4 regions of the Streptomyces sp. NPDC101178 genome follow, and region 3 is predicted to be linked to each of the others. Evidence: riboswitches for the same ligand, from Rfam matches in the RefSeq annotation. Region 3 holds a riboswitch; each other region holds the start of a gene.

The links. Region 3 has a riboswitch for cobalamin ahead of ACIRR8_RS06835 (ribonucleoside-diphosphate reductase subunit alpha). Riboswitches for the same ligand answer to the same signal wherever they lie in the genome.
Region 1: it holds a riboswitch for cobalamin, as region 3 does, so the genes downstream of both, metE (5-methyltetrahydropteroyltriglutamate--homocysteine S-methyltransferase) here and ACIRR8_RS06835 (ribonucleoside-diphosphate reductase subunit alpha) in region 3, are expected to answer to the same signal.
Region 2: it holds a riboswitch for cobalamin, as region 3 does, so the genes downstream of both, ACIRR8_RS20490 (CoA-acylating methylmalonate-semialdehyde dehydrogenase) here and ACIRR8_RS06835 (ribonucleoside-diphosphate reductase subunit alpha) in region 3, are expected to answer to the same signal.
Region 4: it holds a riboswitch for cobalamin, as region 3 does, so the genes downstream of both, ACIRR8_RS12485 (FecCD family ABC transporter permease) here and ACIRR8_RS06835 (ribonucleoside-diphosphate reductase subunit alpha) in region 3, are expected to answer to the same signal.

The regions. Positions count from the first base shown of each region.
Region 1 covers NZ_JBIWOZ010000007.1:788-6,826, forward strand. Annotated here, with positions in the region: gene ACIRR8_RS20465 (lysine N(6)-hydroxylase/L-ornithine N(5)-oxygenase family protein) at 1-724, opposite strand, end outside; gene ACIRR8_RS20470 (pyridoxal phosphate-dependent decarboxylase family protein) at 762-2,255, opposite strand; gene metE (5-methyltetrahydropteroyltriglutamate--homocysteine S-methyltransferase) at 2,497-4,821, opposite strand; cobalamin riboswitch at 5,004-5,151, opposite strand; gene ACIRR8_RS20480 (hypothetical protein) at 5,655-5,852, shown strand; gene cobF (precorrin-6A synthase (deacetylating)) at 5,970-6,039, opposite strand, start outside.
Region 2 covers NZ_JBIWOZ010000007.1:7,068-14,544, forward strand. Annotated here, with positions in the region: gene cobF (precorrin-6A synthase (deacetylating)) at 1-508, opposite strand, end outside; cobalamin riboswitch at 641-820, shown strand; gene ACIRR8_RS20490 (CoA-acylating methylmalonate-semialdehyde dehydrogenase) at 1,054-2,556, shown strand; gene ACIRR8_RS20495 (acyl-CoA dehydrogenase family protein) at 2,553-3,707, shown strand; gene ACIRR8_RS20500 (enoyl-CoA hydratase/isomerase family protein) at 3,704-4,771, shown strand; gene mmsB (3-hydroxyisobutyrate dehydrogenase) at 4,768-5,694, shown strand; gene ACIRR8_RS20510 (enoyl-CoA hydratase) at 5,691-6,500, shown strand; gene ACIRR8_RS20515 (short-chain fatty acyl-CoA regulator family protein) at 6,487-7,477, opposite strand, start outside.
Region 3 covers NZ_JBIWOZ010000002.1:601,704-609,180, forward strand. Annotated here, with positions in the region: gene ACIRR8_RS06805 (hypothetical protein) at 1-257, opposite strand, end outside; gene ACIRR8_RS06810 (LuxR C-terminal-related transcriptional regulator) at 774-1,769, shown strand; gene ACIRR8_RS06815 (carbon starvation CstA family protein) at 2,050-4,278, shown strand; gene ACIRR8_RS06820 (YbdD/YjiX family protein) at 4,370-4,573, shown strand; gene ACIRR8_RS06825 (hypothetical protein) at 4,707-5,390, shown strand; gene ACIRR8_RS06830 (GNAT family N-acetyltransferase) at 5,390-5,899, shown strand; cobalamin riboswitch at 5,952-6,086, shown strand; gene ACIRR8_RS06835 (ribonucleoside-diphosphate reductase subunit alpha) at 6,220-7,477, shown strand, end outside.
Region 4 covers NZ_JBIWOZ010000004.1:14,893-22,369, reverse strand. Annotated here, with positions in the region: gene ACIRR8_RS12495 (amino acid adenylation domain-containing protein) at 1-3,935, opposite strand, end outside; gene ACIRR8_RS12490 (antibiotic biosynthesis monooxygenase family protein) at 4,194-4,529, opposite strand; cobalamin riboswitch at 4,721-4,854, shown strand; gene ACIRR8_RS12485 (FecCD family ABC transporter permease) at 4,954-6,063, shown strand; gene ACIRR8_RS12480 (ABC transporter ATP-binding protein) at 6,063-6,836, shown strand; gene ACIRR8_RS12475 (ABC transporter substrate-binding protein) at 6,852-7,477, shown strand, end outside.

The sequences.
Region 1 (6,039 bases), on a different contig from region 3:
GTGCGAAGGCCGGGGTGCGGGCGAGCCAGGTCAGCCCTTCCGTCCCTTCCGGCCTCAACCTCAGCAGATCCAGCAGGACTTCGGCGCCCGACTGCCCAGAGCCGACGACCGTGACATGCCGGGCCGCGAGCAGCCGGTCCCGCTGGGCGAGGTAGTCGGCGGAGTGCAGGACGAGAGGTACGGGGTCGGCGGCCAGGGCCCTCAGCGGCTCGGGGACGTACGGCGCGGTGCCGACACCGAGCGCGAGGTTGCGGGCGTGGCTGAGCCCGCTCCCGAGGCTCTCGCCGTCCGGGCCGAGCCGGGTGAAGTCGACGGCGTACGCGCTCTCGCCCGCGTCCCAGGCGATGGCGTCGACGCGGTGGCCGAAGTGGGTGGAAGGCAGTTCGGTGCTCACCCAGCGCAGGTAGTTGTCGAACTCGGAGCGGTGGATGTGGAAGCGCTCGGCGAAGTAGAACGGGAAGAGCCTGCGCCGCGTCTTGAGGTAATTGAGGTAGCACCAAGGGCTGGTCGGCTCCACCAGGCTCACCAGGTCTGCCAGGAAAGGGACTTGGAGCGTCGCTCCCTCGATGAGCAGTCCCGGGTGCCAGTGGAAGGCGGTGCGCTGCTCGTGGAAGGCGGTGCGCAGGCCGGGTACGCCGTCGGCGAGGGCGGCGAGCGAGAGGTTGAAGGGCCCTGCGCCCACCCCCAGCAGATCGAGGGGCGGGGTTCGCGGTCCGGGCGTCATCGGGTTCCTCCCACGTGGTTCGTGCGCGTCGGCAACGTCATGGCGACAGCCTTTCCGCCGCCGGGGCCTCGGTACCGCCGCAGCCGCTCTCTCCGGCCGCCGCCCGCCGAGCCGCCACCTCCACCAGGTCGAGCAGCGGCAGCAGGTCGGCCGTCGCGGCGGCCGGGTGCAGCAGCGTGGCCTTCAGCCAGAGTCGGCGCCGCCCGTCGCCGTCCTCGGCCACCGCTCGTCCGAGGACGGCCCGGCCGTCCATGAGCAGCGTGCGGCGGACCTCGGCGACGACGGCGTCCCCGGCCTCCGCTCCCCTCTCGTCGGCGACCACCGGCCGGAACAGCACGGTGCTGATCCCGATCGCGCCGGGCCGGCGGCGCAGTGCGGGCCGGGCGTCGACGGCCCGGCCGAACTCCTCCGCCGTGGTGACGCAGTGCTCGACCAGTTCGCTCAGTCCACGGCGGCCGAGCGCCCGGAAGGTGACCGCGATCTTCAGTGCGTCGGGGCGCCGGGTCGTACGGATCGAGCGGCCGAGCAGGTCGGGGAGGCCGGCCTCGGTGTCGTCGTCGGCGTTGAGGTAGTCGGTGCGCAGGGAGAGCGGCGCGAGCAGGGCGGTGTCCGAGACGGCCAGAACTCCGGCGGCGACCGGCTGCCAGCCGAGTTTGTGCAGGTCGAACGTTACGGAGACCGCCCGATCGAGCCCCGCCAGCCGGGGCGCCAGGTGCTCGCTGAAGAGCAGGGGCCCGCCGTATGCCGCGTCCACGTGGAGTTCGGCTCCGTACCGGTCCACGGTGTCGGCGATCTCGGGAAGCGGGTCGATGCGCCCTTCGTCCGTGGTACCGGCGGTGGCGACGACCAGGACCGGGCCGCCGCCGAGCCCGGCCAGGGTGCGGTCGAGGGCGGCGGGGTCGATCCGGCCGTCGTGGCAGGTGACCTGGGTCGGGGCGGGCAGGCCGAGCATCCAGGCGGCCCGGTGGACGCTGTGGTGGGCGTTGGCGCCGGTCACCACTCGCAGAAGGCCTGGCGCCGCGCGTTCGCGCGCGAGGAGCAGCGCGACCAGGTTGGACTCGGTGCCGCCGCTGGTGATGAGCGCGTCGGGTGCGGGAGCGTCCGGGTGGACGAGCCGGGCCAGGGCGGCCGTGGTCAGCTCCTCGATCACTCCGGCGGCGGGCGCCTGGTCCCAGGAGTCCATCGACGGGTTGAGCGCCGCCCCGGCCAGCTCCGCCGCGACCGCCACGGCCAGCGGCGGGCAGTGCAGATGGGCGGCGCACGCGGGATCGGCCGGGTCGGCGGCACCCTCGGCCACCGCTCGTACGAGGTCCGTGAGCGCGGCCTCTTCGCCGACGCCTTCCTCGGGCAGTACCGGGGCGGCCAGAGCGGTGGTCCGCCGGGCCACGGCGTCCGGGCCTCCGGCGGGCAGCGGCCCGCCTCGGGCACGGGCGGCGGACTCCAGCGTGTCCAGCACGACCGAGGTGAGGGCACGCAGGTGGCCCGGTCCGTCGGCACCGCCCGCGAGGAGGCCTCCCGTACCGGCACTCATACCGCACGCTCCAGGCGGAGTTCGGCGGACAGCAGGCCCTGAGCACGCTCCATGGCGAAGCCCTTCGATCGGAGTGCAAGATCCACCACCGGGATTCGCTGGTTAGGCTAACCTAACTCTTCCGCCGAGGAAGTACGCACTCCGGCCGTCCGGGCCTGGCGAACCGGCCTGCTCCAGAACCGAGTCGAGGCAGCGCGCCCCGGTACGGGAGCGGCGGTGGCCGCTCCCGTACCGGGCCGGATCACGCCGCTTCGGCTGGCAGCTCCGCGCGGATCTCCCGCGCGGCGGCGACCAGGTTCTCCAGGGAGGCCCGGGTCTCGGGCCAGCCGCGGGTCTTCAGGCCGCAGTCGGGGTTCACCCACAGCCGCTCGGCCGGGATGGCCTCAAGTCCCTTGCGCAGCAAGGCCGCTGCCTCCTCGGTGCTGGGGATGCGCGGGGAGTGGATGTCGTAGACGCCGGGGCCGGCCTCGCGCGGGTAGCCGTGGGTGGCCAGTTCGCGGGCGACCTGCATGTGCGAGCGGGCGGCCTCCAGGCTGATGACGTCGGCGTCGAGGTCGTCGATGGCCTGGACGATGTCGCCGAACTCCGCGTAGCACATGTGCGTGTGGATCTGGGTGTCCGGCCGCACGCCGGAGGTGGCGAGCCGGAAGGACTCCGTAGCCCATTGCAGGTACGCGGCGTGCTCGGCGGCCCGCAGCGGCAGCGTCTCACGCAGCGCCGGCTCGTCGACCTGGATCACCGAAGTGCCGTTCGCCTCCAGGTCGTCGACCTCGTCGCGCAGAGCGAGCGCCACCTGGCGGGCGGTCTCGCCGAGCGGCTGGTCGTCGCGGACGAAGGACCAGGCGAGCATGGTGACCGGGCCGGTGAGCATGCCCTTGACCGGGCGCTGGGTGAGCGACTGGGCGTACGCCGTCCAGCGCACCGTCATCGGCTCGGGGCGCGAGATGTCTCCGGCGAGGACCGGCGGCCGGACGTAGCGGGTGCCGTACGACTGGACCCAGCCGTGCTGGGTGGCGAGGTAGCCGGTGAGCTGCTCGGCGAAGTACTGCACCATGTCGTTGCGTTCGGGCTCGCCGTGGACCAGGACGTCGATCCCGGCCTTCTCCTGGAAGGAGAGGACCTCGCGGATCTCGTCCTTGATGCGCTCCTCGTACCCGGCCTCGTCGATCCGGCCGGCCCGCAGGTCGGCGCGGGCGGTGCGCAGTTCGGTGGTCTGCGGGAACGAGCCGATAGTGGTGGTCGGCAGCAGCGGCAGACCGAGGTGGGCGCGCTGGGCCACGGTCCGCTCGGCGTACGGCTGGGAGCGGCGGCCGTCGGCGTCGGTGATGGCCGCCGTACGGGCCCGGACGGCCGGGTCGCGGGTGATGACGGCGTCGGTACGGGAGGCCAGGTCGGCCCGGTTCGCGGCGAGTTCGGCGGTGATGGCCTCGGTGCCGGCGGTCAGACCGCGCGCCAGGACGACGATCTCCTCGGTCTTCTGCTGGGCGAAGGCGAGCCAGCGGGCGACCTCCGGGTCGATGTCCTGCTCGGCCCGGGCGTCCAGCGGGACGTGCAGGAGGGAGGAGGAGGCGGAGACGTCGACGTGGTCCGCGAGGCCGAGGAGCGTGCCGAGGGTGGCGAGCGACTTCTCGTAGTCGTTGATCCAGATGTTGCGGCCGTTGACGACGCCCGCGACCAGCCGCTTGCCGGGCAGTCCGCCGGCCGCCGCGAGGTCGGCGAGGTTGCCTGCGCCCGACTCGGTGAAGTCCAGCGCGAGCCCCTCCACCGGCGACTTGGCGAGCACCGGCAGGGCCTCGCCGAGCCGCCCGAAGTAGGAGGCGACCAGCAGCTTGGAGCGGTCGGTGAGACCGCCGAGCTCGCGGTAGGCGCGGGCGGCGGCGTTCAGCTCGGCCGGGGTGCGGTCCTGGACGAGGGCGGGCTCGTCGAGCTGCACCCACTCGGCGCCCGCGGCCCGGAGGTCGGCGAGGACTTCGGCGTACACGGGCAGGAGCCGGTCGAGGAGGGTCAGCGGCTCGAAGCCGGCGGCGACGCCGGGGGCCGCCTTGGCGAGCAGGAGGTAGGTGACGGGACCGACGAGGACCGGGCGCGGGGTGTGGCCGAGCGCGAGGGCTTCCCTGAACTCGGCGACCTGCTTGGCGGAGTCGGCGGTGAACACCGCGTCCGGGCCCAACTCGGGCACCAGGTAGTGGTAGTTGGTGTCGAACCACTTGGTCATCTCCAGCGGCGCCACGTCCTGCGTGCCACGGGCCATGGCGAAGTAGCCGTCGAGGGCGTCCGCCTGGACCGCCTCGCGGTGCCGCTCGGGGACGGCGCCGACCATGACACTGGTGTCCAGGACGTGGTCGTAGTACGAGAAATCACCGGTCGGCACCTCGTGGACTCCGGCCTCGGCGAGCTGCTGCCAGGTTCCCCCGCGCAGTTCGGCGGCGGTCCTGCGGAGGGTGTCCGCGTCGACGCGGCCCTTCCAGTAGCCCTCGATGGCCTTCTTCAGTTCACGGTTCCGACCCTGACGGGGGTAGCCGTACACGGTGGCCCGTGCTGCCGCGGCTGCGGGCTTCGCTGTCACGTGACTCTCCTTCGCGAGCATGTCTCCAGCTGTTCCCGGGACGGGACGCGGACGCGAAGGGGTGACGAAGTCGGGCGGGAGCACGACACGTTGACCGTGTCCGTCCGCCTGACGGTTACGCCGACCCGCCCACGAGGTCACCGGGAACTCCGCACACGAACGGTCGCGTGCGGGCAACGGGCAGGTCTTCGGACTCGCGGGCACGTCTGCCGGGGGCAGACACCTACTGGCCGTCGCTTCCCAGACCCGGCCGGGTCCAGTGCGTATGACGGCGGTCGTTCCCGCTCACCGCTGCGGGGCAGTCCCGGATTCCCACCGGGTTCCCTCTTACGACACCCTGCCTGGCGGACAGGGCGAACCAGCTGCACCGGCCACCCTAAGCGGACGGCCGTCGGGCGCACACCGTTGTTCACTCTTCGGACGGTGATGTGAGACACGGGTTCCGGATGGGCACCGAGTGCACGCCGGATGGGCTCCGGATGAGCTCCGAACGGGTGACGTCGGGCAGAGTGAGGACCCCCGCACCAATCCGCCCCGGCAGGCGGCACCGAATGGTCGGTACAGGGGCGCGGAGCGGGCGCTCCTGCATCACTGCCCGGGACCGGATCCGGCATCCTGGCACGATCCGGCCCCGGGCAGCCCCGCTCCCCTCTGCGCACCCCGTTCCACCGTTCGTCGCCGGTTCGCTGACTTCCGGTCAGGTCGTGGGGGCATGGTGACCCAGATGTAACCGAATGGCGTAGGCGAGCCGGAACCACAGAGCGTCACAGGCCGTTCTTCTTGCCAATACACAGCCGCCGACCCGCGGCGGCGACGAGCGAGGGAAGCGCTATATGAAGAAGACAGTCGGGTGGGCCCAGGACGGCGACGACTGGACGATCACGGTGAACGGCACCCTGTACCGGGCCGTCGAGCGGCCCACCGACGGGCGCGTGCACAACTATCTGGTGCGGGGCAACGACCTCACCGCCGAGTGCCCGAGCCTGGGTCACGGGCTGGGAGTGATCCGGGCGCACGAGTCCCGGAGCTGACCTCGGGCCGGGTACGACGGCGGGGTGCGGCGGCCGGCCGCGCCTCCACGCGACCCGCCGCCCTGTGTCACGTCACCCGGCCATCTGTCCGGGCCCCCGCTCGCGGGCCGGGGCCCGTCAGCTGTCCGTGCCGCCCGGGCTCTCCGCACCCTGGGCGCCCGCAGGCCGGCGGCGCAGCAGGTAGGTG
Region 2 (7,477 bases), on a different contig from region 3:
CGGGGCGGCCGACCTGGTTCAGCGAGGTGCGGTGGCGGGCGGCGAGCGCCGAGACGCTGCTGATCCCGGGGACCACCTCATGGCCGAATTCCACCGTGCCACGGGCCTGGATGTCCTCCAGGATCGCGAGCGTGCTGTCGTACAGGGACGGGTCGCCCCACACCAGGAACGCCCCGCACTCCCCCGGAGCCAGCTCCTCGATGATCAGGCGTTCGCAGATGTCGGCCCGGCGGTGGCGCCAGTCGTGGACCGCCGTGGTGTAGCGGCCCCGGTCGCCCTGGGTGCGGTCCCGCCAGGGATCCTCGGCCTCGACGACCCGGTAGGGGCCGTCCAGGTGCTCGGCCAGGATGTCCCGCCGCAGCCGGGTCAGGGACTCCTTCTCCCGGCCCTTGCCGAGCACGAAGAAGACCTGGGCCCTGCGCATGGCCTTGATCGCGGCGAGGGTCAGGTGGTCGGGGTCGCCGGCTCCCATGCCGATGACGAGGATGTGGCGTGGTGCGTCGCTCATGTCGGCCGATCATGCCAGGAGCGGGGCGCGCGATCGTGCCGGGCCCGAGGGCGGGCCGGCGCGAGGCGGGGTGGACTTACTAGGACGTCCAACTATATGTTCGTGAGCAGAGGGGCGACCGGCCTGGTGCCGGGCGCCTCGAAGGCCCGTGGTGTCAGGGAAGCCGGTGCGATTCCGGCGCGGTCCCGCCACTGTGACCGGGGAGTTCGTCCTCGCACAACACGCCACTGACGGTGAAGGCGCCGTCGGGAAGGCACGAGGACGCGCGCTGATCCGGGAGTCAGGATACCGGCCACGGGATTGTTCCGTGTTTCCACGAGGATGGAGCAGACACGCATGGCACCGGTCCGCACCCACGGCCCCGCAGGCCCGTCCCGGCGAGCGGTTCTCCCCGCCCCCTGACGGCCTCCGCCCTCCGCGTCCCCCCGACGGCGAGCCCTTCCACGCCCCCGCGCGCACCCGACCGGTGCGCCGCGCGGTGGCGGGGGCCCGTGCGCCATCCCCGGATCTCACCTGACGATCTCACCGACGAGAGCAGGCTTTCCATGGTCCGCGAACTCACCCATTTCATCGGCGGCAAGCGCACGCCCGGCACCTCGGGCACGTACGGCGATGTGTACGACCCCAACACCGGCCGGGTCCAAGCCCGGGTGCCGCTGGCCGGCCGGTCCGAGACCGAGGCGGCCATCACCGACGCGGCGCAGGCGCAGCTGGAGTGGGGCGAGTGGAACCCGCAGCGCCGGGCCCGCGTCCTGCTGCGCTTCCTCCAGCTGGTCGAGCAGGAGAAGGACTCCCTGGCCCGGCTGCTCTCCTCCGAGCACGGCAAGACCGTGGCCGACGCGCACGGTGACCTCGCACGCGGCCTGGACGTGGTGGAGTTCGCCGCCGGTGTGCCGCACCTGGTGAAGGGCGAGTTCAGCGACAACGCGGGCGCCGGGATCGATGTCCACTCGCTGCGCAGGCCGCTCGGTGTGGTCGCCGGCATCACCCCGTTCAACTTCCCGGCGATGATCCCGCTGTGGAAGGCCGCACCCGCTCTGGCCTGTGGTAACGCCTTCATCCTCAAGCCGTCCGAGCGGGACCCGTCGGTGCCGCTGCGGCTGGCCGAACTCTTCCTGGAGGCCGGGCTTCCGCCGGGCGTGCTGAACGTCGTCAACGGCGGCAAGGAGGCCGTGGACACACTGCTGGAGGACCCGCGCGTCAAGGCGCTCGGCTTCGTCGGCTCGACGCCGATCGCCGCGCACATCTACGCGACGGCCGCCGCTCACGGCAAGCGGGCGCAGTGTTTCGGCGGGGCGAAGAACCACATGATCGTGATGCCGGACGCCGATCTGGACCAGGCGGTGGACGCGCTGATCGGCGCCGGGTACGGCTCGGCGGGCGAGCGGTGCATGGCGATCTCGGTGGCCGTACCGGTGGGTGCGGAGACCGCCGACGCGCTGGTGGCCAAGCTCACCGAGCGGATCGCCGGCCTGCGGATCGGCCGCTCGGACGACCCGGACGCCGACTTCGGGCCGCTGGTGGGCCGGGACGCGGTGGACCGGGTGCGCGGCTATGTCGACCTCGGCGTGGAGGAGGGGGCCGAACTGGTCGTGGACGGAAGGGACTTCACCCTCGAAGGCCACGAGGACGGCTTTTTCGCGGGCGCCTCGCTCTTCGACCGGGTCACCCCGGACATGCGGATCTACCAGGAGGAGATCTTCGGCCCGGTGGTCTCCGTGGTGCGTGCGGCGGACTACGAGGAGGCGCTGCGGCTGCCTTCGGAGCACGCGTACGGCAACGGCGTGGCGCTCTTCACCCGGGACGGCGACATCGCCCGCGACTTCACCCGCCGGGTCGACACCGGCATGGTCGGTGTCAACGTGCCGATCCCGGTGCCGGTGGCGTACCACACGTTCGGCGGCTGGAAGCGGTCCGGTTTCGGCGACCTCAACCAGCACGGTCCTGACGCCATCCGCTTCTACACCCGTACGAAGACCGTCACGTCGCGCTGGCCCGCCTCCGGGATCCGGGACGGCGCGAGCTTCACGATTCCGACCATGGGATGACCGCCGTGACCACCCTGCTCACCGACGACCAGCTCGCGGTCGTCGAGACGACGCTCGACTTCGCCCAGGAACACCTGGCTCCGCACGCCGTGGCCTGGGACCAGGACAAGCACTTCCCCGTCGATGTGCTGCGGAAGGCCGCGAGGCTCGGCCTCGGAGGCGTGTACGTACGGGAGGACAGGGGCGGCTCCGAGCTGTCCCGCTCCGACGGGGTCCTCGTCTTCGAGGCCCTGGCCACCGGCTGCCCGTCGGTGGCGGGCTACCTCTCGATCCACAACATGGTCGCCTGGATGGTCGACCGGTACGGCTCAGAGACCCAGCGCGCCCGGTATCTGCCGGAGCTCTGCACCATGGAGCAGCTGGGCAGTTACTGCCTGACCGAACCGGGCGCGGGCTCCGACGCGGCCGCGCTGCGCACCCGTGCGGCCCGCGACGGCGACCACTACGTCCTCACCGGGACCAAGCAGTTCATCTCCGGCGCGGGCGCCACACACCTCTACATCGTGCTGGCCCGCACCGGCGACAACGGCCCGGGCGGGATCTCGGCCTTCCTCGTCGAACGGGACGACGAGGGGCTCTCGTTCGGCGCCAACGAGAAGAAGATGGGCTGGAACGCGCAGCCCACCCGCCAGGTCATGCTGGACGGCGTGCGCATCCCGGCCGACCGGCTGCTCGGAGCGGAGGGCGAAGGCTTCCGCATCGCGATGAACGGCCTCAACGGCGGCCGACTCGGCATCGCCGCCTGCTCGTTGGGCGGTGCGCAGAGCGCGCTGGACCGCAGTCTGGCTCACCTGGCGGACCGGGAGGCGTTCGGGGCGCGGCTGCTGGAGGCGCAGGCGCTGCAGTTCCGGCTGGCCGACATGGCCACCGAGCTGGCCGCCGCGCGGGCACTGGTGCGGCAGGCCGCCGAGGCGCTGGACCGGAAGGCGGGCGGAGCACCGGAGTTGTGCGCGATGGCCAAGCGCTTCGCCACCGACACCGGCTACTCCGTCGCGGACCGGGCGCTCCAACTCCACGGCGGTTACGGCTATCTGGCCGAGTACGGCATCGAGAAGATCGTGCGGGACCTGCGGGTCCACCAGATCCTGGAAGGGACCAACGAGATCATGCGCGTCATTGTGGCCCGGAGCCTGACGGGAGCCCTGCGATGACCGAGGAGCTCGTACGGGTGCGCACCGAAGGTCGTGCGGGAGTGCTGACCCTGAACCGTCCCAAGGCGCTCAACGCGCTCACCCACGCGATGGTGGAGACGATCACGGCGGCGCTGGACCGGTGGGAGTACGACCCGGAGGTGGCCACGGTCGTGATCACCGGGGCCGGGGAGCGCGGGCTGTGCGCGGGCGGCGACATCCGGTCCATCTACGAGGACGCCCGCGTCGGCGGCAGGGCCTCGGCCGCGTTCTGGCGCGACGAGTACCGGCTGAACGCGCGGATCGCCCGCTATCCGAAGCCGTACGTGGCGGTCATGGACGGCATCGTGATGGGCGGCGGGGTCGGGATCTCGGCGCACGGCAGCGTCCGGATCGTCACCGAGCGGTCCAAGGTGGCCATGCCGGAGACCGGGATCGGCTTCGTGCCGGACGTCGGCGGTACGTATCTGCTGGCGCTGGCCCCCGGCGAGCTGGGCACCCATCTCGCCCTGACGGGGACCGTGGTGGGGGCCCGGGACGCGCTGCTGTGCGGGCTGGCCGACCACTTCGTACCGCAGGAGAGCCTGCCGGCGCTCCTCGCCGAGCTGCGGACCGAGCCGCCCGCCGAGGTGCTGCACCGCCATGTCCGGGACGCACCTGGCGGCACTCTGGAGGCCGACCGGGCCTGGATCGACCGCTGTTACGCCGCCGACTCCGTCGAGGAGATCGTGGAGCGGCTGCTCGCCTTCGAGGCCCCGGCGGCGGGTGAGGCGGCGGCCACGATCCTCGGCCGCTCGCCCATCGCGCTGAAGGTGACCCTGGCCGCACTGCGCCGGGCGCGCGACCTCGGGCCGCTGGAAAGGGTGCTGGAGCAGGAGTACCGCGTCTCGTACGCCGCTCTCTCCTCCGCCGACCTGGTGGAGGGCATCCGGGCCCAGGTGATCGACAAGGACCGGACGCCTCACTGGTCACCCGGCACGCTCGTGGAGGTCACGGACGCCGACGTGGCCCGGTACTTCGCTCCGACCGGCGACGGGGAACTGGTCCTCGCCGCAGACGACTCACCGCAGGAGGTGCCCTGGTGACCACGACCGTCGCCTTCGTCGGACTGGGCCACATGGGCGGCCCGATGGCCGCCAACCTCGTCCGCGCCGGGCACCGGGTGCTCGGCCACGATCTCGTCGAGTCCTGTCTGGCGACCGCTGTGGAGAGCGGGGTCGAGCGGGCGAAGTCCGCCGCCGAGGCCGCCTCGGTGGCCGATGTGGTGATCACCATGCTGCCTGCCGGACGCCATGTCCTCTCGCTGTACGGGCAGGAGGGGCTGCTCGGAGCCGCCCGCCCCGGCACCCTGTTCATCGACTGCTCGACCATCGACGTGGCCGACTCCCGCGCCGCTCACGCGGCAGTGGCGGCGGCCGGTCACCGCTCGCTGGACGCACCGGTCTCCGGCGGAGTGGTCGGGGCCGAGGCGGGGACGCTGACCTTCATGGCCGGTGGCGAGGAGGCCGCGTTCGCGGAGGCCGAGCCGCTGCTGGCGGTGATGGGCGGGAAGGCGGTGCACTGTGGTGGGGCCGGTGCCGGACAGGCGGCGAAGATCTGCAACAACATGATCCTCGGCGTCTCGATGATCGCCGTCAGCGAGGCGTTCGTCCTCGCCGAGAGTCTCGGCCTCTCCGACCAGGCGCTGTACGACGTGGCCTCGGCGGCCTCCGGCCAGTGCTGGGCGCTCACCGTCAACTGCCCGGTCCCCGGACCCGTTCCGACCAGTCCGGCCAACCGCGACTACCGCCCCGGCTTCGCCGCGCCCCTGATGGCCAAGGACCTCGGGCTGGCCGCCAACGCCCTGCGCGCGGGCGGAATCGACGCCGAACTGGGTCTCCGAGCGGCCGAGTTGTACGCACGGTTCGCCGAAGGAACCGGAGCCGGGCAGGACTTCTCCGGAATCGTCCAGGCCATCCGGGCCGCTTCGACGGCCACCACCGACGCAGAGAAGGGCACCACCACGTGACCGAGCACAGCGAGAGTCCGTCCGCCCCGGGCCCGTACGGGACGATCCTGGTCGAGCGCCGGGGCCGTACCGCCCTGCTCACCCTGAACCGGCCCAAGGCGCTCAACGCGCTGAGCCTGGACGTCATGCGGGAGACGGTCGAGGCGACCGAGGCGCTGGACCGCGACCCGGAGGTCGGCTGCATCGTCCTCACCGGCAGCGGTGAGAAGGCGTTCGCGGCGGGCGCGGACATCAAGGAGATGCAGCCGCAGAGCTACATGGACATGTACCTCAGCGACTGGTTCACCGCCTGGGACCGGCTCGGTCAGCTGCGGACACCGACGATCGCCGCCGTACGGGGCTACGCCCTGGGCGGCGGCTGCGAGTTGGCGATGCTCTGCGACCTGGTGATCGCCTCGGAGTCGGCGGTCTTCGGGCAGCCGGAGATCCGGCTCGGGGTGATCCCCGGCATCGGCGGCTCCCAGCGGCTGACCCGGGCGGTCGGCAAGGCCAAGGCGATGGATCTCTGTCTCACCGGCCGGAACATGGACGCCGAGGAGGCGGAGCGGGCGGGTCTGGTGTCCAGGGTCGTGCCGGACGCGGATCTGCTGACCGAGGCGCTCGCCGTCGCGGACACCGTCTGCGGCATGTCGGCGCCGGTCGCGATGATGGCGAAGGAGGCGGTGAACCGGGCTTTCGAGACCACGCTCGCCGAGGGCGTGCGCTTCGAACGCCGCCTGTTCCACGCGGTGTTCGCGACGGACGATCAGAAGGAGGGCATGAGGGCGTTCACCGAGAAACGGCCCGCCCAGTTCACGCACCGCTGATCGGGCCGGGTGGGACGGGCCGGCCGTCGGCGACCACCGGGTACGGCACATGGGTGCGCCGGTCGGGGTCGACGGCCAGCCGGCCCCCGGCCGGAGGGCGGGCCCGCTGGGCGCAGTCCTGCCGCTCGCAGATCCGGCAGCCGAGACCGATGGGTGTCGCCGAACGCGGGTCGTCCAACGCCAGGCCTTCGGCGTAGACCAGGCGGTGGGCGTGGCGCAGCTCGCAGCCGAGAGCCACGGCGAAGTCGGCCCGGGGCGCGCGGTGGCCGAACCCGCCGCGCGCCACGGTCCGGGCCACCCAGAAGTACCTTTTTCCGTCCGGCATCTCGGCGACCTGGGTGAGGATGCGGCCGGGCGCGGAGAACGCCTCGTACACGGTCCAGAGCGGGCAGGTGCCGCCGAGCCGGGAGAAGTGGAAGTCGCTGGCGGACTGCCGCTTGGAGATGTTGCCCGCCCGGTCGACCCGCAGGAACGAGAACGGCACGCCCCGGTCGCCGGTGCGCTGAAGCGTGGAGAGCCGGTGGCAGACGGTCTCGAAGCCGACGCCGAAACGGGCCTGGAGAAGCTCGATGTCGTACCGCAGCTCCTCGGCGGCCCGGTGGAAGGCGGTGTACGGCATGAGCAGCGCGCCGGCGAAGTAGTTGGCGAGTCCGATCCTGGCGAGTCCGGCGGCCTGGTCCGAGGCGATCTCTCCGTCGGCGACGAGGGTGTCGAGCAGCGATCCCTGTTCCAGCAGCGCGAGTTGAGTAGCGAGCTGGAAGGCGCGCTGGGCCTCGCTGAGCCACGGTGAGAGCAGGAGGAGGCCGCTGTCCGGGTCGAACCGGCGGGCGTCCGTAGCCCGCTGCGGGTCCGTGGTGACGACGGTGATGCCGTGCCGGGTGGCGAGGCGCGCCTTCAGCGCGTCGGCGGTGCGGCCCGCCGAGCCGGTGCCGAGACCGGCCGCCGTGTCTTCGGCGACGGCGTCGAGTGCGCCGAAG
Region 3 (7,477 bases):
AGGGAGGCGAGGAGGAAGTCGAGGGCGGCCAATTCGGCGTGGAGGGGGTCGGAGTCCTCCATGTAGAGCGCGGCGCGGACCGTCCGGCCGGGGTACGAGGCGGCATACAGGTGGGCCGGGCGCGGACCGTCCGGGCCGGGGCACCGCGTCCCCGTTCCGGTGCCCGAGGCCCGCAGCCGACGGGCCAGTTCGCGGGCGGTCCAGGCGGCGGGCTCCCGGGACTCGGTCCGCACCAGCAGCGCGGTCACCAGGTACACGGAGGAGATTCCTTTCTCCCCGGGTCACCCCCAGGAGAAGCCGCTCCGGGTGGCGGGGGCGACCGTGGCCAGGAGCACCGGTGCGAGGGCGCAGGCCAGGGCGATGCGGAGGGAGAGCGTACGGACGGCCTGCATGCGGGGCTCCTTCTCAACAACAGCGTGTGAATGTCTGAGCACGGCCTGAGCATGGCGTCGCGGCGGTCCGGGGGTCACGCCCTCGCGGCTGGCCAGGAGTTGCGGGCAGCGGGCTGCCAGCGTGGACCGCTCCGCAATTGCCCCCGTCACCTGCGGCGACGCCGCCCTGGCAACCGATGGCCAGGCACCAAGAGGCCACACCTTCACCACGGGATGTCCATACTCCGGGCAGAATCCGCCCGCCTCATGGCTCATTTCATCCCATGGACTTGGTCTATACCTGTCTGCTCCGGCGGCCTAAACTCGCGCCGGTGTCGATGAGGGGGCCCGGCCCGGCATCGGCGTTCAGGTGCGGCGTGACATCGGCGGGGGAGCCAAGAGATGTTTCAGGTACTGGGGTTGGACGCGCGGACGGAGCTCGTGTACCGGCTCGTCCTGGAGGAACCGGAGCTGCGGCTCGACCAGATCGTCGCGCGGCTGGGCCGCAGCGAGCAGGACGTGCGCGACGCCCTCGACCGGCTCGCCGAACTCTGCCTGCTGGACAACCGTGACGAGCGCTCCACCGCCGACGACCCGCCGGTCTTCCGCGCCCTGGACCCGGCCGCCAGCCTGCCGTTCCTGCTCTCCCGGCGGGAGGCCGAACTGGCGCGCCAGCAGCGGGGCCTGGAGGTCGCCCGGGACGCGGTCTCCGCGCTCACCGCCCACACCGGCCGGGGAGCACGGCGCGGGTTCGACGTCATCAAGCGGCTGGAGGGGCTCGACGCCGTACGGGACCGGCTCACCGAGCTCGCCGAACTGGCCAGGACCGAGTGCCTCTCCCTGCTGCCCGGCGGCGCCCAGGCCCCGGACACCCTGGCGGCGAGCAAGCCGCTCGACCAGCAGGCCCTGGAGCGTGGCGTCCGCATCCGCTCGATCTACCAGGACAGCTTCCGCAACGACCCCGACACCCTGCGCTACGTGAACTGGATCGGCGAGCTCGGCGCCGAGAGCCGTACGTTACCCACGCTGCCGCTCATCATGGTCGTGGTCGACGCCGAGGTGGCCCTCGTCCCGCTCGACCCCGACGACGGCCGGGCCGGCGCGCTGGAGCTGCGCAGCAAGGGGGCCGTCCTGGTCGCCCGGCTGCTGTTCGAGAGCCTCTGGGCGGCCTCCACCCCGCTCGGAGCCCGGCCGCCCGTGGACAGCGACGGCCTGACACCGCAGGAGGGCGAGCTGCTCTCCCTCCTGGCCCAGGGGCACACGGACGCCACCGCCGCCCGCCGCCTGGGGGTCTCCCTGCGGACCGTCCGCCGGATGAACGCGGAGCTGACCGCCCGCATGAACGCCCGCAGCCGCTTCCAGGCCGGAGCGGAGGCGGCCCGTCGGGGCTGGGTCTGACGCCCGGCCCTCCCTCCCTCACCCCTCCCCCGCCGACAGATGACGCGGCACCCCGGTGGATCACGTGAGCATCCTTGAGGATCGCGTGAATTTCCTCCGGGCAGGTGTGAACCGATCCCCTTCTCCATCCGTGCCCCAACCGCGAAACCACAGCGGTGCGGGGTCGCGCGATACCGGTGACCCCTGACCGGAATGCGGACAGGGGTTCCGGAGAGCGCCCACGAGCCCCTAGATTTCGCGCACGTTACGACACAGTGATCACGCGAGGGGACGGATCGACATGCCGGAATCGCCCACACCAGCACCACCGGTTCCACCAGCAACGGGGCGGCGGACACTGTCCCCGAAGTCCATAGCCGTCTGGAGCCTGGTCGGCCTGGTCGGCGCGATCGGCTGGGCCACCCTCGCGCTCTCGCGGGGTGAGGAGGTCTCCGCCGCCTGGATGCTGGCGGCGGCCCTGGGCTCGTACGCCATCGCGTACCGCTTCTACTCCCGGTTCATCGCCAACCGGGTCCTGAAGGCGGACAAGAACCGCGCGACGCCGGCCGAACTCCTGGACAACGGTGTCGACTTCCACCCCACCGACCGCCGCGTCCTGTTCGGCCACCACTTCGCCGCCATCGCGGGCGCGGGCCCGCTGGTCGGCCCGGTGCTCGCCGCGCAGATGGGGTACCTGCCGGGCACGATCTGGCTCGTCGTCGGCGTCATCTTCGCCGGTGCCGTCCAGGACATGGTGACGCTGTTCTTCTCCACCCGCCGCAACGGCCGTTCGCTCGGCCAGATGGCCCGGGACGAGATAGGGCCGGTCGGCGGGATCGCCGCGCTGATCGCGGTCTTCATCATCATGATCATCCTGCTCGCGGTCCTCGCGCTGGTCATCGTGAACGCGCTCGCGCACTCGCCGTGGGGCGTCTTCTCGATCGGCATGACGATCCCGATCGCCCTCTTCATGGGCGTGTATCTGCGCATCCTGCGGCCGGGCAAGGTCAGTGAGGTCTCCCTCATCGGCGTCGCGCTGCTGCTCCTCGCGATCGTCGCGGGCGGCTGGGTCGCCGAGTCGTCGTGGGCGGACTTCTTCACGCTGGAGCCGGGCACGCTGGTCATCTGGATGATCGTGTACGGGTTCCTCGCCTCCGTGCTCCCCGTGTGGCTGCTGCTGGCGCCGCGCGACTACCTCTCCACCTTCATGAAGGTCGGCACGATCGCGCTGCTGGCGCTCGGCGTCATCGTCGCGCTGCCGACGCTGAAGATGCCGGCGGTCACCGACTTCGCCACCAGCGGCTCGGGCCCGGTCTTCGCCGGCTCGATGTTCCCGTTCGTCTTCATCACCATCGCCTGCGGCGCGCTCTCCGGCTTCCACTCCCTGGTCTCCTCCGGCACGACGCCGAAGATGGTCCAGAAGGAGACGCAGATCCGCGTGATCGGCTACGGCGCGATGCTGGTCGAGTCGTTCGTCGCGATCATGGCGATGATCGCGGCCTGCATCATCGACCCCGGCCTCTACTTCGCCATCAACGCGCCCGTCGGCGTGATCGGCGACAGCGTCCAGTCCGCCTCCCAGGCCGTCGCCAACTTCGGCTTCACCATCACTCCGGACGCTCTGGCGCAGGCCGCCAAGGACGTCGAGGAGGCAAGCCTGCTCTCGCGGACCGGTGGCGCGCCCACGTTCGCGCTCGGCATGGCGGAGATCTTCTCCGCGGTGATCGGCGGAACGGCGATGAAGGCGTTCTGGTACCACTTCGCCATCATGTTCGAGGCGCTCTTCATCCTCACCACGGTGGACGCCGGCACCCGCGTCGGGCGCTTCATGCTCCAGGACATGCTGGGCAACGCCTACAAGCCGTTCCGCGAGGTCAGCTGGAAGCCCGGTGTCTGGTTCGCCAGCGCCGTCGTGGTCGGCGGCTGGGGCTACTTCCTCTGGGTCGGTGTGCACGACCCGCTGGGCGGCATCAACCAGCTCTTCCCGCTCTTCGGCATCGCCAACCAGCTGCTGGCCGCCGTCGCGCTGGCCGTCTGCACCACGCTGCTGGTCAAGTCCGGCCGCCTGAAGTGGGCCTGGGTCACCGCCGTCCCGCTCGCCTGGGACGTGGCGGTCACCCTCACCGCGAGCTGGCAGAAGATCTTCTCGCCGGACGTGAAGGTCGGCTTCTTCGCGCAGCGCGACAAGTACCAGGCGGGCATCGACGCGGGCGAGGTGCTGGCTCCGGCCAAGTCCATGGACGACATGCGGACCGTCGTCACCAACTCCACCGTCGACGGCGTGCTCTGCGCGCTCTTCGCCATCCTCATCATCGTGGTGCTCGTGGACGCCGGCCGGGTCTGCTACAAGGCCATCCGCGACCCGGAGAGCGTCAAGCTGCACGAGACGCCGTTCGTCCAGTCCAAGTTCGTCGCTCCGGCCTCGCTCATCGCCACCAAGGAGGAGAAGGCCGAACTGGCCGCCGCCGGTGTCGGCCCCGAGGGCGGCCTGCGCAAGGAGGAGGCAGCGGCGACGGGGAGCCGGTCGTGAGCCGCACGGACCGGGACCGTACGGAGCCGGGCGTGAGCCGCGCGGACCGTGCGGAGCCGGTCGTGACGGCCCCGGGCGTGCGGAGCCGGACATGACTCTCGCGGACGTACGGCGGGTGGCCGGGCGGATCCGCTGGTACGTCCGTGAGATGACCGGCGAGGCGACGTACGACCGCTACGTGGCGCACGCCCGGTCGCACGATCCGGACGCGCCGGTGATGACCCGCCGCGCCTTCGAGCGCGACCGCACGGACGCCCGCGAGGCGGACCCCCGCGAGGGCTTCCGCTGCTGCTGACCACCGCCGGCCGATCGGGGCCGCCGCACCCCTCCCAGGGGCGCGGCGGCCCCTTCTGCCGTCCGTGGACGCGTCCGGCCACCGCTCGATTTCCCCGGTGCGCGGAGCCCTGACCGTACGAAAGGATGTGCCCATGACATCGCGCTCCCGGCCGCCCCGGCTCCGGCCCCTCCTCCCGACCGTGACACTGGCCCTGACCCTGGCGGCGGCGACGGGCTGCGGCACCGTGCCCGCGCCCGGCTCGGAGTCGTCGGCGGACCGGAGCTCCTCGGCCGGACCGGCGCCCGACCGGGCGGAGCTGGAGGCGAGGGCGAGCGCCGCGCAGCTCGTCGCGGAGCATGTGTGGGTGACCGAGGCCACGGGCTACGCCCTGGCGCGCCAGTCGGTCGGGGTGCTCGGTGACGACGGGTTCGGCAGCTCCTACACCGCGCCGGACGGCGGGATGCTCCAGCTGTCGGCGGAGCGCCGCCCGCACGCCGTGGCCGACTGCACGGACGGCTCCGCGCCCGCCGGCGGCCAGGAGGCCCTGGTGACGTGCGAGCGGGACGGCGAACAGTGGTACCGGGCCACGGAGTCGGGCCACGCGTACGCCCAGGAGCAGGACGGTCTCGTGATCACGGTGAGCGGGGCGCGCGAGCAGGTGGACCGGGCGACACTGCGGTCGGCGGCGCTGGCCGCCCACCGCGCCGACGACCACGAGCTGGACCGGGTGCTGCCGCCCGCCGGTGACGGCTCCGGGCAGCAGCCGGTCGAGCGCGGCGACCTGCCGCCGGTGGGCGACGGCGCGCCGGACAACGAAGTGGGAGCGAGCGGCTGATGGATCTGACGATCAGAGTGGCGGAGCCCGCCGAGTACGCCGTACTCGGCGGGATCATCGCCGAGGCGTATCTCGGCGATGGGCTGCTGGACGGCCCGCAGGACCCGTACCTCCTCGAACTGCGGGCGGTGGAGCGGCGGGCGGCCGAGGCCGAGGTGCTCGTGGCGCTCGACGCGGACGGGGTGGTGCTCGGTGGTGTGACGTATGCCGCTCCCGGCACTCCGTGGCGCGAAATCTCCGGTCCGGACGAGGCCGAGTTCCGGATGCTGGCCGTGGCCCGCGCGGGGCGCGGACGGGGCGTGGGAGAGGCGCTCGTACGGGCGTGCGTCGAGCGGGCCCGGTCCGCCGAAGGTGTCCGGGCTCTGGTGCTGTCGACGCAGCCGGCCATGCTCCCGGCCCATGGGATCTACCGTCGGCTCGGCTTTCTGCGGACCCCTGAGCGGGACTGGGAGCCGGTGCCGGGCCTGCGCCTCATGACCTTCCGGCTGGAGCTGGAGGCGGTCTCCTGAGGGGCGTATGAAATCGACGCGACACAACATGTGGGGGCCGCATCATCTGGCGGCCCCCACATGTATGCTCGACCTCGCTGTCGCCGCAGGGGAATCCGGTGCGAATCCGGAACTGTCCCGCAACGGTGTGATCAGTGTGCTTTGCACACCCGAAGTCCGAAGACCTGTCGACAGCGCGTCCGGCTCGACCGAACCGGACGCCAGACGTCCGGGCCTCGCGGATGGGCCGGTGGACGCCGTGAGCAGTGCTGCCCCGAAGGGCATCGTGCTGCCCGGTTTCCCCGCTCGCCGCCGGCCCCAGCCGAGCGAGGGAAAGCCCAGTGACCATCGCGCCCGCCGATCCGGTTTCAGCCACCGAATCCGCTGCCTCCACCACGTCCGGCGAAGGCACGAACGACGGACCCGGGACCGCCCTGTTGCGGACCCTGACCGACCTCACCGTCGATCTGCCCGACACCGATCCCGGACGGGTCGCCGCCTCCGCTCTGCGTGGGCGCAACGCCCGCTCCGACGAGGCCGAGCTGCGCTCGCTGGCCACCGAGGCGGCGGCGGGTCTGATCTCCGAGGACCCGGCGTACTCCAAACTCGCCGCCCGGCTGCTGACCCGTACGATCGCCGACGAGGCCGCGGGCCAGGGCGCCACCTCCTTCTCCGCCTCGGTCGCCGTGGGCCACCGCGAGGGGCTGATCGCGGACCGCACGGCCGCCTTCGTGGAGCTGCACGCGAAGGCGCTGGACGCGCTGGTGGAGCGGACGCTGGCGGAGGGCGCGGACGACCGGTTCGGCTACTTCGGTCTCCGTACGCTGCACAGCCGTTACCTGCTGCGCCACCCGATCACCCGCCAGGTCATCGAGACCCCGCAGCACTTCATGCTGCGGGTGGCCGCGGGCCTCGCCGAGGACGAGTCGGTGCGGGCGCTGGACGAGGTCACCGCGCTCTACGGGCTGATGAGCAAGCTGGACTACCTCCCCTCCTCCCCCACGCTCTTCAACTCCGGCACCCGGCACCCGCAGATGTCCTCCTGCTACCTGCTGGACTCGCCCAAGGACGAGCTGGACTCGATCTACGACCGCTACCACCAGGTGGCGCGCCTCTCGAAGCACGCGGGCGGCATCGGCCTCTCCTACTCCCGTATCCGCGCCCGCGGTTCGCTGATCCGGGGCACCAACGGCCACTCCAACGGCATCGTGCCGTTCCTCAAGACGCTGGACGCCTCCGTGGCGGCGGTGAACCAGGGCGGCCGGCGCAAGGGCGCGGCGGCGGTCTATCTGGAGACCTGGCACGCGGACATCGAGGAGTTCCTGGAGCTCCGCGACAACACCGGTGAGGACCAGCGGCGTACGCACAACCTGAACCTGGCGCACTGGATCCCGGACGAGTTCATGCGCCGCGTCGACGCGGACACCGAGTGGTCGCTCTTCTCCCCCGCCGACGTGCCCGAGCTGGTCGACCTGTGGGGCGACGAGTTCGACGCCGCCTACCGCGCCGCCGAGGCCAAGGGCCTGGCCCGCAAGACCATGCCGGCGCGTGAGCTGTACGGCCGGATGATGCGGACCCTCGCGCAGACCGGCCAGGGCT
Region 4 (7,477 bases), on a different contig from region 3:
CCCGGCTCGGTGAACGCGCCCATGAGACGGCCGCGTTCGGCAGCGAACCGTACGGCGTCCCGCAAAGTCAGCACTCCGCCGACACAGGCGGCCGCGATCTCCCCGACGCTGTGTCCGGCGACGGCGTCGGGCTCCACGCCCCACTCCCGCAACTGCCGGGCGAGCGCGATCCCGGAGGCGACGAGCAGCGGCTGCGCCACCTCCGTCAGAGCCTGGGCATCGCGGTCCACATCAGGCTCCACCGCCCACTCCACCAGCGACCGCCCGCCCACCGGCCCGAGGAGCGCGGACGCCTCGTCGAGGGTCTCCCGGAACACCGGCGCCGTACGGTACAGCGCCCGGTCCCGCCCGGGGAACTGCGCACCTTGCCCGGGAAACAGGAAGACGAGTCGCGGCCGCGAACGGGCGACGCCCGACGTACGCTCCACGGACGCTGTGAGCCGGGCACGCAGATCACCGTCCGCGACGACGGCGAGCCGGTAGGGACCGTCGTCCCGGGACGTGCTCGCGCTGAGGCAGACATCGCCCTCATCCAGCTCCGGCCGGCTGCCCAGATGGGAGGCGAGCCGCTCCGCCACCTCCCGCAGGCCGTCCGCGCTGCGGGCCGACAGGGTCAGCAGACGCGGCCCGCCGTCCACGCTCTCGTACGGGGCTCGGGCCGGCGCCTCCTCCAGTACGGCATGGGCGTTGGTGCCGCCGAAACCGAAGGCGTTGATGCCCGCCACGAGCGGCCCGGCAGACGTCCACTGCCGGGCCTCCGTCAGCACGCGGAAACCGGCGGACGCGAGGCCCGGTGAAGGGGACGCGTGGTGCAGGGACGGAGGAAGCGTGCGGTGGTTCAGCGCCAGCACGACCTTCACCAGCGCGGGCAGGGCGGCCGCGTTGAGCAGATGGCCGAGGTTCGTCTTCACCGAACCGAGCAGCCGCGGCTCGCCGTCGGCCCGTACCGGAAACGCGTGGGCGAGCGAACGCAGCTCGATCGGATCACCCACGGCCGTGCCCGTCCCATGAGCCTCCACGTAGGTCACCGAGGCGGGATCGACCCCGGCCGTCTCGTAGGCCCGGGTGATGACCTCGCGCTGCCGCAGCGGATTGGGCGCCATGAGGCTCATCGAGCGGCCGTCGTTGTTGACGGCCGTGCCCCGGACCACCGCGAGTACGGAGTCGTCGGCGGTACGGGCGTCGTCCAGACGAGTCAGGACGACGGCGGCGCCCCCCTCACCGGGGACGAAGCCGTCGGCGTCGGTACTGAAGGCGCGGCTGCGGCCGGTGGGGGAGAGGGCCTGGGCCTCCTCCAGCAGACGGTGACCGGTCGACGTCAGGTGCAGGTTGACCCCGCCGACCACCGCGAGATCGCACTCGCCGTCCAGGAGGCTGCGCCGCGCGAGGTGCAGGGCCACCAGCCCCGACGAACAGGCCGTGTCCACGGCGAGCGCGGGACCGTCGAGGTCGAGGCACTGGGAGACGCGGGCGGCGATCAGGTTCGGCAGGTTGCCGGTGAGCGTGCCGGGCAGCGGAGACCCGCCGGCGGATGCCCGGTCCAGCACCTCCCGGTAGCCGCTCTCCCCGACGGCCGCGAAGACCCCGATCCTGCGGCCGCGCCGACGGGGCCCCGCGTATCCGGCACGTTCGAGCGCCTCATGCGCGAGTTCGAGGAAGAGCCGCGCCTGCGGGTCGAGCGCGCGGGCCTCGTCCTCGCCGATGCCGAAGAAGCCGGCGTCGAAAGCGGCGGGATCGTCGAGCAGAGCACCCCAGCGCTTCGGCGGAGCGGCCGACCGGGAGCTCGCGTCGTCCCATCGCCCGTCCGGTACGGAGGTGACGGCGTCGTGCCCGCCGACGAGCAGCTCCCAGAACGCGTCGGGCGTATCGGCGCCGGGGAACCGGCACGCCATCCCGATGACCGCTGCGGCGGCTGCCCGGTCCTGCCGGTCATGAGGCGCGGACGCGGGACGCACCGGCCCGGGTTCCGGAACGGGCAAGGCCGCCAGCAGATGCCCGGCCAGCGCCGCGACCGTCCCGTGGTCCCGGATCACCGCAGGCGGCAGGGTCAGTCCGAACGTGTCCTCCAGGGCCACGAGCACCTCCATGGCCTTGAGCGACGTCCCACCGAGGCTCCCGAACGCCTCATGGAGGCCGATCGACTCGACGGCCCGCCCCAGCACCCGCGCCCACACCTCCCGTACGAGCTGTTCGGCTTCGCCGCGCGAGCGCGGAGCCCCGGCCCGTGCGGGACCGGAGGCCGCAGCACCGGCCGAGGCCGCATCAACGGTCGGAGCCACACGACCAGCCGAGGCCGCACCACCGACCGCAGCCGCGTCACTCCCCCCATGGGCGCCCGCCTCGAACCGCTCCCGCAGCCGCTGCCGCTGCAGTTTCCCGCTCGTCGTCCGGGGAAAGCCGCCCGGAGGCAGGGCCAGCACCCGTACGTCGTCGTGGAGCAGTGCCTCGCGAACCCGGGCCGCGACCCGTTCGAGCACCTCCGCCGCCTCGCGCGGCGGCCGGGCCCAAGGGACGAAGACGACCACGCGCTCGCCACCCGTCACGGGATCGGTCGAGCCGATCACCGCAGGAGCGCCGGGCGGCAGCCCGGGCGTCGCCGCCGCGACCGCCTCCATGTCCGGGGCGTGGAAGGTGCGGCCGTTGAGGAAGAGCACATCCTTGTGGCGCCCGGTGACGCACAGCCGCCCGTCCCGCAGGAACCCGAGATCGCCGGTACGCAGCCACCCGCCGGAGAACACATCTGCGCTCACACCGGGAAGGCCGTGGTAGCCACGGGCCAGCTGAGGGCCTCGCACCGTGATGTGCCCGACCCGCCGGTCGCCGAGCTCCGCACCGCCGTCGTCCACGATCCGTACGGCACAGCCCGCCACCGGAACCCCGACGTCCATCAGCTCGACCGCCCCCGCGCCCGCCACGCCGTCGACTGCCTCGCCCCGGCTCAGCGCCTCCCGGTCCAGGACCAGCGGCTCGGCCACCTCTCCCGGCGGCGGGAACGTCACGGCCAGCGTCGCCTCCGCCAGCCCGTAGACCGGCTGGGGCGCCGCCGGATCCAGCCCGGCCGGACGCATCCTGCGGGCGAACTCCCTCCACACCGCGGCCGCGATCGGCTCCGCACCCACCAGCATCAGCCGTACGTTCGACAGATCCAGCCGCTCGACGACCGCGCCGGGAACCCGCCGTACGGCCAGTGCCAGCGCGAAGTTGGCCGCGGACAGCACGGTGGCCCGGTGCCGGTCCGCCACCTCGAACCACACTTGGGGCCGCTTGGCGAACGACAGCGGCCCGATCTTCACCTGCTTGGCGCGGGCGGCCAGCGGGGCGAGATGGGTCCCGATGAGCCCCATGTCGTGGAAGTACGGCATCCAGCTGACCACCACGTCGTCCGCCGCGAGCGCCGAGGCCTCCCGTATCTGCGCCAGATTGGCCAGCACCGCACGATGGGTCACCTCCACCCCCTTGGGCGCACCGGTGCTCCCGGAGGAGAACTGCACGAAGGCGACCTCGTCCGGCCCGGCCCGGAAAGGCTCCCGCAGCACCGGCCCTTCCCGCAGCACATCGAGCGTGAGAGCGCGTACGCCGTCGGGCAGTTCACCGGCCACCGGCCTGGTCGCCGCGTCCACGACGACGGGTGGCCGGCCCAGGTGCTCCCAGACCGGCAGCACGCGCCGGGCGTCGGGAGCCAGCGGCACGGGGACGAGCCCGGCGGCGAGCGCGCCCCAGAACATGGGCTGGAAGTCCTCGCTGCGATCGGCGAGCAACGGCACACAGGTCCTCGGCACGACACCGGCCTCCCGGAAACCGCCGGCCACACGCAGCGCATCGTCGAGCAGCTCAGGCAGGGCGACGGTCAACTCGCTGCCGTCACCGCGGACATGAACGACCACCTGGCCAGGAGCCTCACGGACCGCGCCCAGCAGTACATCCAGCAGTGTCATGTCGTCGTCCCCCGGTACGTTCTCCACACGCGCGGCAAGGCGCGCGCTGAACTCTTACGGAGGGACCTCGCCCCGATCACCGCTCACCGGCCCCCCGTTACCGATCTTAGGAAACGCCCTGGCCGCAGGGGATCAACCGCCGGGAGGAGACGCCGTGGGCCCTGAGTCTGACCCGGGGCGCCGCGAAGGGATACGACAGCACCGGGTGACACGGGCGCACTCTCATACCGGAGGGTCACACCCATGCCACCCGGCTGTCTACTCAGCGGTAGCCGGCCCGGCCTGCTGCACCACCTCGAAGGACCACACGGTGGACCCGCTCGCCGCCGGCTTGGGACGCTCGCCGCCTTCGGCGCCGCCACCGCCCTGGTGCGCGGCCTTCATCGGGCCCTCCATCCAGGCCTGGAAGGAGGCCTCGTCACGCCAGCGCGTGTAGACGAGGTAGTTGTCCGTGCCCTCGACGGGCCGGAGAAGCTCGAACCACTCGAATCCGTCGGAGTTCTCGACGGCATGGGCCCGGGACGCGAAGCGCTTCTCCAGCACCTCGCGCTGTTCCTGGGGGACGGTCAGCACATTGATCTTGACTACGCTCATGTCCTCATCCTGCCGTACGGCCCCCGCCCGGAAGAGCGGCGGCCCCGCCGCGCAGGCGAACGAGCCGGGCCGCCCGAGCCGGCTCCTGGCATCAGGCCCCCGCTACGGCCCGCCGGTGCGAGCGGACGATCCGGCGCCGGATCGGGTCGACGTCCAGGATCCTGGGCCGACCGGGAGCCCTGCCCCGAAGACAGTGCGGACGCAACCGATATGCTGCGACCTCCCCGCGGGGGAAGTCCGGTCGAAGTCCGGCGCTGACCCGCAACGGTAGGCGGAACCCTCGGTTCTGTAAGCCCGATCACCCGTGGCGGAACAGGCTCCTGACCATTCGCCGTGGACTGCGAAGGGCGCTGCGCGGGACGGCCGCCGTCCGGGCTGCTCCTCCTTGCGCGCTCGTACGGCCCGAGGCGAAAGCGACCGCCCTGTGGCCACGTCTCCCGACCGCATACCCGCCAAGCCGTCGCGCCCCTCGCGCGGCGGCACCGGACCGGCACCACCCCGCCGCGTACCCGTGCCGGTCCTCCTGGCCGCCCTGTCCCTCGCCCTTCCGCTCTCGCTCGTCTGCGGGGCCGGACTCGGCGCGTCCGGGCTCTCCTGGAGCGAGGTGCTCCGCTATCTGTGGGCCGGGCTGACCGGCGGAGCCATCGGGCCCGACGAGGTGTCGGCGTACACCATCGTCTGGGAACTGCGCCTGTCGCGGGCCGTGCTGGCCGCCATCGTCGGAGCGGGTCTGTCGGCCATCGGTGTCGCCGTCCAGGCCATGGTCCGCAACGCGCTCGCGGACCCGTTCGTGCTCGGTATCTCCTCCGGAGCGGCGGTCGGCGCCAACGCCGTCCTGATCTTCGGTGCGCTGGGGGCGCTGGGCATCTGGGCCCTGTCCACCGCGGCGTTCGTCTCGGCGCTGCTCGCCATGACGCTCGTCTACGCGGTCGCCCGCACCGAACGCGGACTGACCCCGCTACGGCTGGTCCTGACGGGGACCGCGATGTACTACGGCTTCTCGGCCGTCACCACGTTCATGGTCTTCGCGGCCGAGCGCGGCGAGGCGGCCCGCTCCGCGATGATGTGGCTGCTCGGCAGCCTCAGCGGGGCCAACTGGGCCTCCGTACCGATCGCCGCGGCCGTGGTACTCGCCGGCCTCGCCCATCTCGCCTGGTCGGCACGGCGCTTGAACGCCCTCGCCATGGGGGACGAGACCGCGGCGGCGCTGGGCGTGGACCCCGGCAGACTGCGCAAGGAGCTCTTCCTGGTCTCCGCGGCCGTCACGGGAGCGGTCGTCGCGGTGAGCGGAGCGATCGGCTTCGTCGGCCTGATGGTCCCGCACGCCGTACGGATGCTGGTGGGCGCGGACCACCGCCGGCTGCTGGCCGTCGCACCGCTCGCCGGAGCCGTCCTGCTGATCTGGGTGGACATCCTCTCGCGCGTCGTGCTGGCACCCGTGGAACTTCCGGTGGGCGTCCTCACCGCCGTCATCGGCGTCCCCTGCTTCATCCTGCTGATGCGCCGCCGGTCCTACTCCTTCGGAGGCATCTGATGCGGATCGACATCGACGCGCTGACCGTCGAGATCGCCGGCGCACGGCTGGTGGACGAGGTGACCCTGGGCGCGGCCGAGGGCCGGTTCGTCGGCCTGGTCGGTCCCAACGGCAGCGGCAAGTCCACCCTGCTGCGCTGCGTCTACCGGGCCCTGCGCCCCACCGCCGGCGCGGTCCGCGTCGGCGGTGAGGACCTGCACGCCCTGAGCGCACGGGAGGGCGCCCGCCGGCTGGCCGCACTCCCGCAGGAGGCCGGCGCGGAGTTCGACTTCACGGTGGCCGAGGTCGTGGCCATGGGGCGGATGCCCCACCAGGGGCCGATGGCCCGGACGACCGACGAGGACCGCCGCCGCTGCGTCGACGCACTGGCGGGGGTCGGCGCGGCCCACCTGGCCGAACGAGGCTTCCTCACGCTCTCCGGCGGCGAGAAGCAGCGCGTCCTGATCGCCCGCGCGCTCGCCCAGGAGCCCCGGGTCCTGGTCCTGGACGAGCCGACCAACCACCTGGACATCGCCCACCAGCTGGAGATCCTCGCGCTCGTCCGGGCCAGCGGCCTGACCGTCCTCACCGCCCTGCACGACCTCAACCTCGCCGCTCTCCACTGCGACCTCGTCCACGTCATCGACGGCGGCCGGATCGTCGCCTCCGGAGCCCCGTACGACGTCCTGACCACCGAGCTGCTGGCCGAGGTCTTCGGCGTACGCGCCCACCGTGTCGCCCACCCCGAGACCGGCGCTCTCCAGCTGCTCTTCGACCTTCCCACCACTCCTTGAGGAGCCTCACCCGCCATGCAGAACCGCATACGCCCCGCAGTCGTCGTGCTCGCCGCCGCCCTGGCCCTCACCGGCTGCGGAGCGGACGTCACCTCCCAGGGCGACGGAAAGGACGGTAACTCCGAGGCCGACCGGCACTACCCGGTGACCGTCGAGAACTGCGGCGAGAAGAAGAGCTTCGACAAGGCGCCGCGGCGCGTCGTGACGAACGACGTCGGCATCACCGAGATCATGTTCGCCCTCGGCCTTGAGGACCACATGGCCGGCTACGTGATGCCCGACGACAAGGGCGACATGACGTCCGTCCCGTGGAAGGACGGCTACCAGAAGACGAAGTGGCTCTCCAAGGAGCGCATCAACAAGGAACTCGTCCTTGACGCCCGTGCCGACCTGGTCTTCGCCGGCTGGAACTACGGCTTCAACGAGGGCGAAGGTTTCACGCCCGCCGAACTGAAGCGTGTCGGCGTCGACTCGTACCTCCTCAGCGAATCGTGCCGCAACGGCCAGGGCAAGGCGCGTGGAGTCATGCCGCCTCTCGAAGCGCTCTACACCGACCTGCGGAACCTGGGCATGATCTTCGACGTGAAGGACCGCGCGGACACCCTGGTCGCGTCCTTCCAGAAGCAGGTCGAGGAGGCTCG